DNA from 3 places in the Duganella sp. genome. Region 2 is predicted to be linked to each of the others. Evidence: predicted binding sites of a transcription regulator. Region 2 holds the regulator's gene; each other region holds the start of a gene.
What was found. The regulator LexA, encoded in region 2, represses DNA repair genes until DNA is damaged. The targets are predictions, from matches to a motif close to ACTGTATNNNNATACAGT.

Region 1 (5,320 bases), on a different contig from region 2:
TGGTGGGTCACCAGCTGCATGCCCATGATCTGGTCAGCGTATTCTTTGACTTGCTCCAGCGACTTGGCGACTTTCACGCCACCGCCTTTACCACGGCCACCGGCGTGGATTTGTGCTTTCACAACCCAGACTGGGCCGCCCAAGGTTTCAGCAGCTTTGACTGCCTCTTCTACGGTCATGCACGGAATACCGCGCGGTACCGTCACTCCGAATTTTCGGAGGATTTCTTTGCCTTGATACTCATGGATTTTCATGCTGGCTTCCCTTCTGATGCTGATGTGTAGTAAATCGGTTGAATGATTAAGCAGATGATGTTGCTACGCGCTACCCGGTGCTGCTTTGTCCACCCAGCGCGGGTAAAACTGAGCCGCTGCGCCGCGAGCGGGCACAGAGCGATGGAATCTGGGGTGCTTGATGCAGAGGGGGCCGCCATTATCCCGCGCGCCATCCTTGCTGGGGATAGCACTTGCGCGCGTGGGCCGCAGCGCACGTCGGATAACTGGAGTTAACAAAGACATAAGATCGATACCGCTCTCGCGGCATTTATATTAGTTAGCAGCCTGGCGCATTTCTCTTATTAAAAACGCACGTTGCCGCAGCTTCTACGGACAACCACCGCACCCGCGGTGCTGCAAAAACTCGTAGAGTGTAGCACACCCGCAAGCTTAGGGAAATTACTCGTCGAGCTCAGCGCCTTTGATGACTTTCTGCACAACACGTTGCGAAAAGCCACGCTGCAGCAGGAAGCGGATCTGTTTGTTGCGCTCCTGCGGGTCGTTGGCGACCGCGCCGAACTTGCGCTGCCAGATCTCGTGCGCGCGCGCCAGTTCGGTATCGGCCAGATGGGATTTGAGTTCCTGCAGCGCGTCACCGTGGACGCCGTGGCTTTGCAGCTCGGCGACGATGCGGCTGTTGCCGTAGCGCGAGGCACGGCGGTGGATGAGGGATTCGGAAAAGCGGTCTTGCGACAGCCAGTTGTTTTGTTCCAGCAGGTCGAGCAGGGCGTCGACGTCGTCGCCCTCCTCGGCATATTTGGCCAGCTTGCGGGCCAGTTCCAGACGGCTGTGCTCACGCAGGGACAGAAAGCGCAGGGCGCGGGCTTTCAGGCTGAGTTGTGGTGCAGGCATAAATCCTCCGCAGCGCGTCACCCCGGCGCAGGCCGGGCGGTCCGCCGTAGCGGCCCATAGAACGCTTGCTCAGCATGGGTTCCGGCTTGCGCCGGAACGACAATCAGGCGGCGTCGGCTTCCGGCTTGGCCGGCTTGAGCTTGACCACGGTGTTGTCGGTGGCCAGCGGAGGCAGCGCACGCACGCCCAGCGATTCGCGCACCTTGTTTTCAATTTCCCACGCCAGCTCCGGACGCTCTTGCAGGAACAGACGGGCATTGTCCTTGCCCTGGCCGACGCGCTCGCCGTTGTAGCTGTACCACGAACCCGACTTCTCGACGATCTTGGCTTCCACGCCCAGATCCAGGATCTCGCCTTCACGCGAGGTGCCGGCGCCGTACAGGATGTCGAAGTGCGCTTCCTTGAACGGTGGCGCGATCTTGTTCTTCACCACCTTGACCTTGGTTTCGTTACCGATCACCTCGTCGCCCGATTTGATCGAGCCGGTGCGGCGGATGTCCAGACGCACGGAGGCGTAGAACTTCAACGCGTTGCCGCCGGTGGTGGTTTCCGGCGAACCGAACATCACGCCGATCTTCATACGGATCTGGTTGATGAAGATGACCAGGGTGTTGGTGCGGTTGATCGAGCCGGTCAGCTTGCGCAGCGCTTGCGACATCAGGCGAGCCTGCAGGCCTGGCAGGGCGTCGCCCATGTCGCCTTCGATTTCCGCGCGCGGGGTCAGGGCAGCCACCGAGTCGACCACCACCAGGTCCACCGAGCCGGAGCGCACCAGCGCGTCGCAGATTTCCAGTGCCTGTTCGCCGGTGTCCGGCTGCGAGATCAGCAGCTCGTGCAGGTTGACGCCCAGCTTTTGCGCATACCCCACGTCCAGCGCGTGTTCAGCGTCGATAAAGGCGCAGGTGCCGCCCAGCTTTTGCATTTCCGCGATGGTTTGCAGGGTCAGCGTGGTTTTACCCGACGATTCCGGGCCGTAGATTTCCACCACGCGGCCGCGCGGCAGGCCGCCGACGCCCAGCGCCACGTCCAGGCCCAGCGAGCCGGTCGACACCACTTGCACTTCTTCAATCGGGGCACTGGCGTCCATGCGCATGACGGAACCTTTGCCGAATTGCTTTTCGATCTGGGCCAGCGCCGCAGCCAGCGCCTTGGCTTTTTCAGATGCAGGTACTACGCCTTTTTTCTCGTCCATAATGTGCTTTCCGCCAGTGGGGTTGTTCGATACAGGTAGCACTGTATAAAAAAACAGTGCTTAATGCAAGCGGGTTTTTGTATTTCTTTGAGATTGCACAAAAACTCGCCAAAATAGGGGCTCATGTAGCCGGAGTGTTTTTCAATGCGTATTTTACTTGCCGAAGACGATAGCGTCCTGGCCGACGGGCTGACCCGCTCCCTGCGCCAGTCGGGCTATGCCATCGACTGCGTCAGAAACGGGCAGGAGGCCGATACCGCCCTGTCGACCCAGGAGTTTGACCTGCTGATCCTTGATCTCGGCCTGCCCAAGCTGTCCGGGCTGGAAGTGCTGCGCCGCCTGCGCTCGCGCGGCTCGCTGCTGCCGGTGCTGATCCTGACCGCCGCCGACTCGATCGAGCAGCGCGTCAACGGCCTCGACCTGGGCGCCGACGATTACATGGCCAAGCCCTTCGCCCTGTCCGAGCTGGAGGCGCGCGTGCGCGCCCTGACCCGGCGCGGCGCCGGCGGCGGCGCCACCGTCATCAGGCACGGCCCGCTGAGCTACGATCAGGTCGGCCGCAGCGCCTACATCAACGAGCAGATGCTGGACCTGTCGGCGCGCGAGCTGGGCCTGCTGGAAATCCTGCTGGCCCGCACCGGCCGCCTGGTGTCCAAGGAGCAGCTGGTCGACCACCTGTGCGAATGGGGCGAGGAAGTCAGCAACAACGCCATCGAAGTCTATGTGCACCGCCTGCGCAAGAAGATCGAGGTGGGCGGGGTGCGCATCGCCACCGTGCGCGGCCTCGGCTACTGCCTGGAAAAATTCAATGAGGCTGCCGCGCGCGCCAGTGCCGAGGCCGGAGACAGCCACAAGTGAACCCCACGCAGGAAGCCGCCGAACTGGAGTATCAACCGCCGCCGCCCGAGGCGGACGAAGATATCCAACACTCGCTGTTCGGTGAAATCCTGGACTGGATGCTGGCCCCGCTGCTGCTGCTGTGGCCGATGAGCATCGCCATCACCTACCTGGTGGCCAAGTCGATCGCCAACCAGCCGTTCGACCATGCGCTGGAAGACAGCGTGACCGTGCTGGCGCAACAGGTGCGCTCGGTGGACGGCAAGATCATCAAGAGCCTGTCCGGCTCGGCGCGCGACATCCTGCGCGCCGACGATATCGACAACGTCTATTTCCAGATCCAGGGCCCGCGCGGCGAGCACATCGACGGCGACCGCGACATGCCGCAACCGGTGCTGGACGATGAAGACAAGACCAGCGCCGGCGGCGTGCGCTTCCGCAACGACAATATGCATGGCACGCCGGTGCGCATCGCCTTTGCCTACGTGCAGCTGGAGCGCAACGACGGCCACGCGCCGCAGCTGGCGCTGGTGCAGGTGGCGGAAACCCTGGAAAAGCGCGCCCAGCTGGCCAACGCCATCATCAAGGGCGTGATCCTGCCGCAGTTCATCGTGCTGCCGGTGGTGCTGGCCCTGGTGTGGTTTGCGCTGGCGCGCGGGCTGTCGCCGCTGGCGCAACTGCAGGAACGCATCCGCGCGCGCAGTTCGGAAGACCTGAGTCCGATCGCCTCCAACCAGGTGCCGGAAGAAATCACGCCGCTGGTGCGCTCGCTCAACGAGATGCTGTCGCGGCTGTCGCAAACCATCGACATGCAAAAGCGCTTCATTGCCGATGCCGCGCACCAGATGCGCACCCCGCTGGCCGGCATGCGCATGCAGTCCGAACTGGCGCTGCGCCAGACCGACAAGGGTGAAATCCACCGCTCGCTGGAACAGCTGGCCAAAAGTTCGGAGGCGGCCACGCGCCTGGTCAACCAGCTGCTGGCCCTGGCGCGCGCCGAGAACCAGCAGCCGGCCGGCAGCGCCATGCAGCCGGTGGATCTGGGCGAACTGGCACGCAATGTGGTGCAGGACTGGGTGCAGGCCTCGTTCTCGCATCGTATCGACCTCGGCTTTGAGGCGCCGCTTGAAGCGCTGACCATCACCGGCAATCCCACCATGCTGCGCGAGCTGCTGTCCAACCTGATCGACAATGCGCTGCGCTACACGCCGGCCGGCGGCAGCGTCACCGTGCGCGTGCGCAACGACGAGCTGGAACACGCCTACCTGGAGGTGGAAGACACCGGCCCCGGCATTGCGCCGGCCGAGCGCGAGCGCGTGTTCGAGCGGTTTTACCGCATCCTCGGCAATACCGCCGAGGGCAGCGGCCTGGGGCTGGCCATCGTGCGCGAGATTGCGCAACAGCACGGCGCCGAGGTCGACATCTTCAGCAACCCGCGCGCCACCCAGCCCCGGCTGCCCGGCGCGCTGTTCCGCCTGACCTTCCCGCTGCCGCCGGCGCCGCCAGCAGCGGAGGAAGAACCACCGCACTATGGATAAACCTACCCCGTCCGCCAGCGCCAGCACGCCTGCCGCGCCAACGCCGCCCGCTGCCGAACCGGCGGCCACCGGCTCGCCGCGCCCGCCACGCCTGTCGCGCATCGAGCACTGGCAACGCGCGCGCCGCCTGACCGTGTTGCTGCTCTCGCTGTGGCTGCTCACCGGCTTTTGCGCCGCTTTCTTCGCCCGTGAGCTGGCCGGCCTGAGCGTATTTGGCTGGCCGCTGTCGTTCTACCTGGCGGCCCAGGGCGCCTCGCTGGTCTACCTGGCCATCCTCGGCGGCTACGCCTGGCGCATGCGCAAGCTCGACAAGGATGCCTCGTGAAACCGGCCCGCACCTTTTTCCAGCGCCTGCGTTATTACTACAGCCTGTTCACCCTCGGCTTTGGCTGCTTCCTGATCGCGCTGGCCGCGCTGGAGCAGGAAGGCATGCCGCGCGTGTGGATCGGCTACCTGTTCATGTTTGCCACCATCGTGCTGTACGCCCTGATCGGCGTCATCAGCCGCACCTCCAATGTGCTGGAATACTACGTGGCCGGGCGGCGCGTGCCGGCCATGTTCAACGGCATGGCCACCGCCGCCGACTGGATCTCGGCCGCCAGCTTCATCAGCCTGGCCGGCGGGCT
Region 2 (5,320 bases):
CCACCATCCTCCACGGCGACCGCCAGAAGGGCATCGAGCACGGTTCGCTGCACAAGCCGATCCACACCTCGGTGGCCTTCGGCTACGCCGACGCGCGCCAGCTGGCCTCGGTCTTCCAGGGCAAGGAGCCGGGCTTCCGCTACGGCCGCCAGGGCAACCCGACCATCTCGGCGCTGGAAGAGAAGGTCACCAAGATGGAGCAGGGCGTCGGCACCATCTGCTTCGCCACCGGCATGGGCGCGATCGGCGCCGTGGTACAGGCGCTGCTGCGCGCCGGCGACCATGTGGTGTCCTCGTCCTTCTTGTTCGGTAACACCAACAGCCTGTGGCAGACCGCCATGAGCCAGGGCATCGGCGTGTCCTTCGTGGACGCCACCGACGTGGCCAATGTCGAAGCGGCGATCACCGACAGCACCCGCGTGGTGTTTGTCGAAACCATCGCCAACCCGCGCACGCAAGTGGCGGACCTGAAGCGCATCGGTGAACTGTGCAAGGCGCGCGGCATCCTGTACGTGGTGGACAACACCATGACCACGCCGTATCTGTTCCAGCCCAAGTCGGTGCATGCCGGCCTGGTGGTCAACGCCCTGACCAAGTCGATCGGCGGCCACGGCAACGCGCTCGGCGGCAGCATCACCGATACCGGCGCCTATGACTGGACCCGCTTCCCGAACATCTACGAGAACTACAAGAAAGCCGCGCCGCTGCAGTGGGGCCTGGCGCAGATCCGCGCCAAGGCGCTGCGCGACTTCGGCTCCTCGCTGGCGCCGGACGCCGCCCACCACATCGCTGTCGGCGCCGAAACGCTGGCGCTGCGCATGCAGCGCACCACCGCCAACGCGCTGGCGCTGGCGGAAATGCTGGAGAAGGATGAACGCGTCGCCGCGGTCTACTATCCGGGCCTGCAATCGCACCCGCAGCACGGCATCAGCGCGGAACTGTTCCGCGCCCATGGTTCGCTGCTGAGCTTTGAGCTGAAGGATGGTCTGGACTGCTTCGACTTCCTGAACCGCCTCAAGCTGGCGATCCCGGCCTCGAATCTGGGCGACAACCGCACGCTGATCATCCCGGTCGCGCACACCATCTTCTACGAGATGGGCGCCGAGCGCCGGGCATCAATGGGCATTGCCGAATCGCTGATCCGCGTCTCGGTGGGCATCGAAGACACCGACGACCTGCTGGACGACTTCTGCACCGCCCTCGAAGGCTGCTGACGATGAGAACGCTGATCGCCACCAGCCTGTTGGCGGCAGCCGCCGCAGCCCAGGCTGGCGATCACCGGCTTGAAATCGACTACTACACCCACCACTACGACGGCGCCGACATCGCGCTGTCGCGCTTCCACTGCGGCGCCGCCAGCGCCATGCACACGGCCGAAGAACGCAGCGCCTGGCTGGCCTGCTACGGCCGCTTTGCGGTCAACTACCGGGCCGCGCTGCCGGTCGGGCGCACCATTCCGGCGGAAGTGGCGGACGCCATGAGCGAAGCCGAACTGGCGGTCGCGCAGCAATTGATGAGTCAGGTATTTGTGCAGGTCGCACAGGAGGCACGCCAGCAAGCCGATCTGGTCTTGCTGGCGCAGGGGGAGGTGCTTAGTGCCAGGTCCGCATCAGGCCTACTGCCAGGCCTTCCAGTGCAAACTCGTCAGCTTCCGGATCGACCTTGATGATCTTGAAGTCCGGATTTTCCGGCAGCAGCTCGATGGTCGAGCCGGTCTTGCGGTAGCGCTTGACCGTCACTTCGCTGCCGATGCGGGCCACCACGATCTGGCCGTTCTTGGCGCTATCCACTTTTTTCACCGCCAGCAGGTCACCGTCCATGATGCCGGCGTCGCGCATCGATTCGCCGCGCACCTTCAGCAGGTAGTCCGGCCTGGAGGCAAACATGGCCGGGTCGACGCTGTAGCTGGTTTCCAGGTTTTCTTGCGCCAGGATCGGCGAGCCGGCAGCCACGCGGCCGATCAGCGGCAGCGACATCATCAGCGCGGCCGGCACTTTCGGCGCCGGCGGTTCGGCGTGCGCGCCCAGCAGGCGGATGCCGCGCGAAGTGCCGGCGGCAATCTCGATCGCGCCCTTGCGCGCCAGGGCCTGCAAATGCTCCTCGGCGGCATTGGCCGACTTGAAGCCCAGTTCGTTGGCGATCTCGGCGCGGGTCGGCGGGAAGCCGGTATTTTCAATGGCGTCCTTGATCAGATTCAGGATTTGTTCCTGGCGTGCAGTGAGCTTGAGCATGAGTACAGTGAGCCTGTGTATATGAACAGTCTGTATTTTTGTACAGTGTGACGCGAAAAGCAAGGGAATTTGTTGCTTCACGCGAAATTAATTCATGTTTAGTTGCGGGCGCGGCTGCTGGTCCAGTGGTTGGGGCCGTCGGAGAGCGTGCCCAGGTACTCGCTGCGCTTGCCATCGCGCTCGGTGATGATGCGGGCGCGCGGCGTGTGCGGGGTGCTGGCGGCCAGCTGCAGCGTGATTGCGCCGCTGCGCGGATCGTAGACGGCACTGTCGTACTTGCCGGCTTCCAGCGTGATCCAGGCGCGCTCCGGTGCGATGAACAGGCGCGTGCGGGCGCTGTCTTTCGGCGTGATGTGCAGCTTGCCGTCGGCTGCGGCCTGCAGATTGGCGCCGAACGCCAGCCAGCCGAAGGTCGGGTCGTTCAGCACGTAGGTGGCGCTGGCGTAGGCATGGCCGTAGAAGCCCATGCCGTAGTCGCCGCTGTAGGCGTCCCAGCGCATCATGTCCGGCCAGGCATGGAAGCCGGCCGAGGCAAAGCCCTGCTGGTCGATATTGGTGATGCCGCCCAGCAGGCCGCCGTAGGCCACGCGCAGCAGGTGCAGGTCGGACGGGTTGGCGCGGTAGGCCTCGAACAGTGGCACCGCGTTCAGGGTCGAACCGTAGTGGTGGATCTGGCGTTCGATGCGCGGCGTCTTGCCGGCGTACAGGAAGTCCCAATAGCGGCGGGCGTTGCCGTTGTAGCCCCAGCTTGGCATTGTCGGATCGTAGCCGAGGATGACTTCGCGCGTGATGTCGGCCTGCGGCTGGTAGCCGAAGTGGCGCATCCAGGCGTAGACTTCGGCCTGGCCGGTGGAGTCCCACGCCATTTCGCTGCCGAAAGGGTAGATGAGCGTGCGCCAGTGGTCGGCGCGCTGCTTCATCAGGCGCTCCATGTCGGCGGCTTCGGCGTGCATCTCTTCCCGTTGCAGGTCCTTGAGGATGTCGATGAAGACGTCGCCTTCCATCAGGCCGAACTGGGCGTACTCGGGCGCGTCGCGCATCATGGCGACGACGGTCTGGTAGGCCTGCTGCAGATACCAGCGCCAGTCGTGCGCCGTGACCAGGCCGACGTGGTTGCGGGCCAGGCGGTACAACACCCAGTGGCCGATGGCGACGTGCGGGTAGTTGTAGGCGCGGCCAAGGTCGGCAGCGTCCTTCTTGCTCCAGGACGCCCAGGTTGCCCAGTTGGCCTTCGGATCGTAGTAATTGGGGAAGGCTTGCGGGTCGTAGTAGAACAGACTCTTGCGCACGGCGCCGGCTTGCGGGCCATCGGCCACTTGCAGCTTGCCGACCACCGTGTCGTTGACCAGGCGTTCCAGCTTGGCGACTTCGGCGGCATCGGGATTGTCCAGCTGCTTCATGATGGCAGCCACCCAGCTGCCGCCGCCGCCTTCGTCGCTCATGCCGGAGATCCATACACGGGTATCGTCGGTGACGATGCGGTCGGCGTCGCGGTCATAGGTGAGGATGGCGGGCGCGCGCTGGAAGGGATCGTTGCGGTCGTCGAACCATTGGCGGGTGGTGGCAAAGCGGCCCAGGTCGGCCACGGCTTGCTGCAGCGGCTTGGTGATGAAGTAGCTGATGGTTTGCACGCTGCCGTCGGCGTAGCTAATGCTGAGCCGCGCCGGCCCCCAGCCTTGCGCACGCACGGTGTAGCGCAGCCAGCCCTGGGCGGCCCAGTCGCCGTTCCCACCGCCGCTGCCCACTGGTGTGACGGTCAGCGCGCCGGCCGGCCCGGCGCTGATGCTGGCGACTTTCTGCGAGCTGTGCAGGAAGAGCGTGGCCTCCATGTCGGTCGGCACCACATAGCCGGGGATGCCAACCGCCACCGGCCGTTTCTGCGCGACCAGCGTTTGCTCGATGGCGCGGATCGATGGCGCGGTGACGAAGCGCACGCCGATCTCGCGTCGTTCACCGGGCCGCAAGGTCAGGCTGGTGGGCGTGTTCCATTGCTCGCCGGCGTTCTTCCAGTCCGTCCCGGCGTAGGCCTTGCTGGCCACGGTCCAGTCGTAAAAGCCTTCAGCGGTCTGTTCGCGCTTGCTGCCATCTTCGATCGGGCGCCAGGCTTCCAGCGGCGTGCGGCCGTCCGGCAGCACCAGCAGGGCAGGGCCTTGGCCGTTGAGGCGCGTCACCTGCACATAGCCGGCGTCGCGGCCGATGTAGGGATCGGCAAAGCTGGCGCTGGCATGGGCCTGCTCCAGCGTGCGGCCGGTGATGATGTTGTCGAACACCATTGGCAGCCCCAGGCCGCCAATTTCCACCGGGCTGGCCGAACGGTTGATCAAGGTAAAACGCAGCACCAGCGCGCCCTTGTCGTTCAGCCAGCGCCGCTCCACCGTCAGCGGAAAGCCGGCGCCCATGGTGGCGCTGATGTCGGCTGCCGCCAGCGCCCGGCCGGCCGGCAGGATGCGCACCGGCTTGCGGGCGCGCGAGGAGGAATAATCCTGCCAGGCGCCGTCGCCGCTGCGCAGCCGCAAATTGAGATCGCCGACATGGGCATAGCCATTGCCGCGCCGCTCGGCCGCGCGCGTGCCGGGCACGAAATCAAAGGCCGGATCGGCCACCGGCGTCAGGCGCGCCAGCGTTTGCGTGTCGCTGCGCAGGGCCAGCAGCAACTGCGGCGTGCTGTAGGCCTGGCCGATGGCAAGCGCGGGCAGGGCGATCAAGGTGGCAATGACAAGTGATTTCATGGGCAATCCTGTTAAAAGTGCAACACGATAGTAGCATTGCCGCCGCCGCAACGCGATGCTGGATTTCTGCTGCAAAAGCTGCTATAGTCGCGGGCTTACCTCTTCCCACACCTGTCTTGACGCCAGGGTGGGCTATTTATCAAGTCCTTAAGGGAGTTATACATGCGTCACTACGAAATCGTATTTATCGTCCACCCGGACCAGAGCGAGCAAGTGCCCGCCATGATCGAGCGTTACAAAACCACCGTAACGACCCGCGGCGGCGCCGTGCACCGTGTGGAAGATTGGGGCCGTCGTCAAATGGCTTACCCAATCCAGAAACTGGCGAAAGCCCACTACATCTGCCTGAACATCGAAGCA
Region 3 (5,320 bases), on a different contig from region 2:
AATAAACGCTGATATTTCGCTCTAGCGAAAAAATAAACGGAACTAAAAGCGCGCATGGCCGCTCTAATACATATCAGCACAGATATTTTAGTAAGCCATAGCGCGCTTTAGTAACGCTTAGTCGGAACTAGTAGCGCTTAGTAAAACGCCTTTTTCGGAGCCCCCCACCATGGGTACCTTCACCTTTCCCTACCGTCTGCCGAACGAACTGATGCAGGAGTTTGGTGTTTTCGCCGACAAGCCTTGGGCGGGTTGGGAGATCGAACCGGCCATTTGCGATGCCATCCGCGCCTACATGAAGCCGCAGCCTGCGGCCAAAGCCCAACCGGACGCCGTGGCCGACGCCGGCTACCAGTGGAAGCAAGTTTTCCTGCCCGAGGGCACGCGGCTGCGCGCCAGCTTTGGGCGCGCGCCGTATTTCGCCGTGGTGCAGGGCAGCGACATTCGCTGCGGCGAACAATCGCTGTCGCCGTCCGCCTTTGCCAACCTGAAGGGCAGCGGCAACCGCAACGCCTGGAAAGTCGTCTGGCTGCGATTTCCGGGCAACGAACAATGGATATTGGCCGACACCTGCCGCGCGCAGCAGAAAGCACTGATCGCGCGCCTGTTCGGCGCCGCCGAAGCGCAGCAGACCGCCGCCACCAGCCCCGCAATGCCAGCCGTACCCGCCACGCCAGCAAAACTGCCTGGCCGGGCGGACGCCGGCACTTCCGGCAAAACAGGCAAGCGCCGCCGGGGAGGCAAAGGCCGCAAGCACGGCAAGCGCCATAAGCAGAACGGGCAGCACGCCGCCCTGCCGCGCCCAGCCTCTTAGAACACCTTGCTGATGGTCAGCTGCAGCGCGGTCTTGCCAAGGAATTTACCATTGGCGGCCGAGGTATACGCCGCTTCCTGCGCGTTGGTGCCGATCACGGCCAGCGCGCCGGACACCGCGCCGAAGTCCTTGGTCACGCCCAGCTTCCAGTCCGTGTAGGACGCCGCATCGTTGTGCTTCACATTCTGGCGGCCGCCGTGCAGGTTGACGGTCCAGCCATCGCCCGCATCGATGTTGGCGCCCACATCAAGATAGCCGCTGTTTTTGCTGTCGGCGAAACCAAACAGGTTGGTCACCGCGTGCGAGTATTTGACGTAGGCCGGGCCATAACCGAGCTGACCGTAAATCTCGGTGGTATTGGCGCTGACCGGCAGGCTGTTGGACGCATACACGTAAGTCAGCACGCCGACATCGTACGAGACGGCCTCGCTCACCTGCCCGCGCTTGCCGGCATACAGGTCCAGCTCCACGTTGCCGTCGCCGCCCGCATCCTTGATCCAGGTGATGGTCGAGGCCCACGCGCCGGCATACAGGCCGGTCGGATTGTTGACGTAATCCGCGCCGCCCTGCAAGGCCGGCTGCAAGCGCGTCTGCGAGATGCCGCGATAACGGTAATCGCTGACCACCGCCACGTTGAAGCTGACCGCGTTGTCCGGCGTAGCGGCCGGCGCTGCCTCCTCGGCGTGAGCGGAAAACACAGCAGCCAGCGCTGCGACGAATACAAACTTTTTCATAATAGTCCTATCAGTGGTTGAAAACTTCGCGGTATAGCGCGTCCATGTCGGCCGGCGCGGTGCCGCGAATAATGGTGCTGGCCAGCGTGGCCGACATCACCCGCGCCGCAAAAGCGCGCACCGCGGCGCGCGAGTCGGCGGTGTCGCGCCCCTCGGTGTCGATCACGATGTCGTTGTAGCGGCTGCGCAGCAGTTCCAGCTCGTCGAGCAGCGCGCGGCCGCGGATGGCGCGCGCCGAGGCGGCCAGCGGCGTCATGCGGCCGAACTCCGCGCCCGGCAAGGCGCGCATCACCGCCACCATCACCTGCCCGGCCAGCGCGCGGGACAGGCACAGCCAGACCTTGGCGCGCGCGCCGTGGTCGCAGGCCTCGACCCGCATGAACTGCATGGCGTCGCCGCAGGTGCGCATCACCAGCGCCCGCAGCTCGCTCAGCGCGGCCGCGTCCACGGTCAGCAGCATCAGGCAGGCGCGCGGCGCCGGTCTGGCGCGGCGCTGGGCAGCTTGGGTGTGGAAATAGGCATGCATGACAGACCTCCGATTCAGCGTTGCGATACCGGAAAGCTTATCGGCCGCGGCGTAAAAACGGTCTAAAAAGGCCGGCTGGCGTGGTAAACATCGTGTATAAATTGCGCGGCGCGCAATTTTTGCCGCGCAGCCTGCGCAGTTGAGGATAGAATACGCAATCTATGCATGAACTGTACATAAACCCAGTATCAAGAAAACAAGCTTGCTCGTATGGCCACTAAAAAACCCGTTTCCGACTACAGCGAATCCTCCATCCGCGTCCTCAAGGGCCTGGAGCCCGTCAAGCAACGCCCGGGCATGTACACCCGCACCGAGAACCCGCTGCACATCATCCAGGAAGTGATCGACAACGCCGCCGACGAGGCGCTGGGCGGCAATTGCAAGAACATCATCGTGACCCAGAACGCTGACGGCAGCGTCACGGTGGAAGACGACGGCCGCGGCATCCCGGTCGGCCTGCACCCGGAAGAAGGCGTGCCCACCGTGGAAATCGTGTTCACCCGCCTGCACGCCGGCGGCAAGTTCGACAAGGGCAAGGGCGGCGCCTACGCCTTCTCGGGCGGCCTGCACGGCGTCGGCGTGTCGGTCACCAACGCGCTGGCCAAGCGCCTGGAAATCACGGTCTGGCGCAAGGAGCCGAACGGCACCGGCCTGCACCACCTGGTGTTTGAAAACGGCGATGTGGTCGAGCCGCTCAGCTCCGCCGTGGCCCCGCGCGACGCCAAAAAGTCCGGCACCCGGGTTACCGTCTGGCCGGACCCCAAATACTTCGACAGCGCCGCCATCTCGCCCGTCGAGCTGCAACGCCTGCTGCGCTCCAAGGCCGTGCTGCTGCCGGGCGTGTCGGTCACGCTGGCCAATGCCAAGACCGGCGAAGCGCAGACCTGGCAGTACAACGACGGCCTGCGCGGCTACCTGACCGAGGCGCTGGCGCAAGCCACCGACGGCGACACCCTGATCCCGCTGTTCGAGGGCGAGCAGTTCGCCGGCCCCGACGCCGAGGGCTTTGCCGAGGGCGAAGGCGCCTCGTGGGTGGTGGCCTGGACCGAACAGGGCGCGGTGGTGCGCGAATCCTACGTCAACCTGATCCCCACCCCCAACGGCGGCACCCACGAATCGGGCCTGCGCGACGGCCTGTACGGCGCGGTGAAAAACTTCGTGGAAATGCACTCGCTGCTGCCGAAAGGCGTCAAGCTGCTGCCGGAAGACGTGTTCGCGCGCGTCTCGTTCGTGCTGTCGGCCAAGGTGCTGGACCCGCAATTCCAGGGCCAGATCAAGGAGCGCCTGAATTCGCGCGACGCCGTGCGCCTGGTGTCGACCTTCGCCAAGCCGGCGCTGGAGCTGTGGCTGAACCACCACGTCGACTACGGCAAAAAGCTGGCCGAGCTGGTGATCAAGCAGGCGCAGTCGCGCCTGCGCTCGGCGCAAAAAGTCGAAAAGAAAAAATCCTCGGGCGTGGCGGTGCTGCCGGGCAAGCTGACCGACTGCGAATCGACCGATGCCGCCCGCACCGAACTGTTCCTGGTCGAGGGCGACTCGGCCGGCGGCTCGGCCAAGATGGGCCGCGACAAGGAATTCCAGGCCATCCTGCCGCTGCGCGGCAAGGTGCTCAATTCCTGGGAAACCGACAAGGACCGCCTGTTTGCCAACAACGAAATCCACGACATCTCGGTGGCGATCGGCGTCGATCCGCACACGCCGCACGACACCCCCGACCTGTCGGGGCTGCGCTACGGCAAAATCTGCATCCTGTCTGATGCCGACGTCGACGGCTCGCACATCCAGGTCTTGCTGCTGACCCTGTTCTTCCGCCACTTCCCGGCGCTGATCGCCAACGGCCACATCTGCATCGCCCGCCCGCCGCTGTACCGGGTGGACGCGCCGGCGCGCGGCAAGAAGCCGATCCAGAAGCTGTACGCGCTGGACGACGGCGAACTGGTGGCCATCGAGGACAAGCTGCGCAAGGATGGCCTGAAGGAAGGCGCGTGGTCGATCTCGCGCTTCAAGGGCCTGGGCGAGATGAACGCCGAGCAGCTGTGGGAAACCACCATGAACCCGGACACCCGCCGCCTGCTGCCGGTGGCGCTGGGCGGCTACGGCCTGCACGAATCGGCGGCCCGCTTCAATATGTTGATGGGCAAAGGCGAAGCGGCCGCGCGCCGCGCCTGGATCGAGGAACACGGCAACGAAGCCGAAGCAGATATCTGACGCACCATCGTCATTCCGGCGCAGGCCGGAATCCATGCTGAGCCGGCCGGAACGCGCCGCATGGATTCCGGCCGGCGCCGCAACGACGCCGGACTGACTACACAAGCATACACACCATGACGCAAGCAAATCTCTTTGACGAAGCGCTGCCGGAAGACAGCAAACCCGCGCCCGCGCCAGCCTCGGCGCCCAACGCCGCCCGCCCCGGCGCCGCCGCCGACCCGGTCCACAGCGCGGCGCAAGCGGCGGCCCACGCCGCCGCCGAAGCGCACGCCCACGGCCAGCCCGCGCCCGCCGACACGGACGGCAGCGCCGCCACCGATAGCGCCCACGCGGCCGGCGGCAGCGATGGCGGCAGCGGCGGCGATGGCGGCGGCGGCATGTTCGGCGGCCCGCTGGGCGGCGGCGGCGATGGCGATGGCGGCGACGCCCTGACCCTGTCCACCTTTGCCGAACGCGCCTACCTCGACTACGCCATCTCGGTGGTGAAAGGGCGCGCCCTGCCCGACGTGTGCGACGGCCAGAAGCCGGTGCAGCGCCGCATCCTGTACGCCATGAACGAAATGGGCCTGAACAGCAGCGCCAAGCCGCGCAAATCGGCCACCGTGGTGGGCGACGTGCTGGGCAAGCTGCACCCGCACGGCGACCAGTCGGTGTACGACGCCATGGTGCGCATGGCGCAGGACTTCTCGCTGCGCTACCCGCTGATCGACGGCCAGGGCAACTTCGGCTCGCGCGACGGCGACGGCGCGGCGGCCATGCGCTACACCGAAGCGCGCCTGACGCCGATCGCCAAAGTCCTGCTGGACGAAATCAACCTTGGCACGGTCGACTTCCAGGCCAACTACGACGGCTCGACCGAGGAACCGACCCTGCTGCCGGCGCGCCTGCCGATGGTGCTGCTGAACGGCGCCTCCGGCATCGCGGTCGGCCTGGCCACCGAAATCCCGTCGCACCACCTGGGCGAAGTGGCGCAGGCCACGGTGGCCATGATCAAGCACCCCAAGATCAGCCACGCCGAGCTGATGGCGCTGCTGC

Region 1: a site for LexA is predicted at 2,360-2,377, ahead of recA (recombinase RecA). Genes of this name have one in related genera too.
Region 3: a site for LexA is predicted at 2,244-2,261, ahead of ABDW57_RS02465 (DNA topoisomerase IV subunit B). Genes of this name have one in related genera too.

Annotation. Positions count from the first base shown of each region.
Region 1 is NZ_JBCNLB010000001.1:287,133-292,452, reverse strand. Features, by position in the region: gene sucC (ADP-forming succinate--CoA ligase subunit beta) at 1-254, opposite strand, end outside; gene recX (recombination regulator RecX) at 675-1,127, opposite strand; gene recA (recombinase RecA) at 1,231-2,319, opposite strand; gene ABDW57_RS01310 (response regulator transcription factor) at 2,464-3,177, shown strand; gene ABDW57_RS01305 (sensor histidine kinase N-terminal domain-containing protein) at 3,174-4,694, shown strand; gene ABDW57_RS01300 (sodium/substrate symporter small subunit) at 4,687-5,019, shown strand; gene ABDW57_RS01295 (sodium:solute symporter family protein) at 5,016-5,320, shown strand, end outside.
Region 2 is NZ_JBCNLB010000016.1:5,991-11,310, reverse strand. Features, by position in the region: gene ABDW57_RS21685 (cystathionine gamma-synthase family protein) at 1-1,214, shown strand, start outside; gene ABDW57_RS21680 (hypothetical protein) at 1,217-1,666, shown strand; gene lexA (transcriptional repressor LexA) at 1,593-2,231, opposite strand; gene ABDW57_RS21670 (DUF5695 domain-containing protein) at 2,330-4,960, opposite strand; gene rpsF (30S ribosomal protein S6) at 5,123-5,320, shown strand, end outside.
Region 3 is NZ_JBCNLB010000001.1:518,886-524,205, reverse strand. Features, by position in the region: gene ABDW57_RS02480 (hypothetical protein) at 170-814, shown strand; gene ABDW57_RS02475 (TorF family putative porin) at 811-1,548, opposite strand; gene ABDW57_RS02470 (hypothetical protein) at 1,559-2,074, opposite strand; gene ABDW57_RS02465 (DNA topoisomerase IV subunit B) at 2,285-4,282, shown strand; gene parC (DNA topoisomerase IV subunit A) at 4,663-5,320, shown strand, end outside.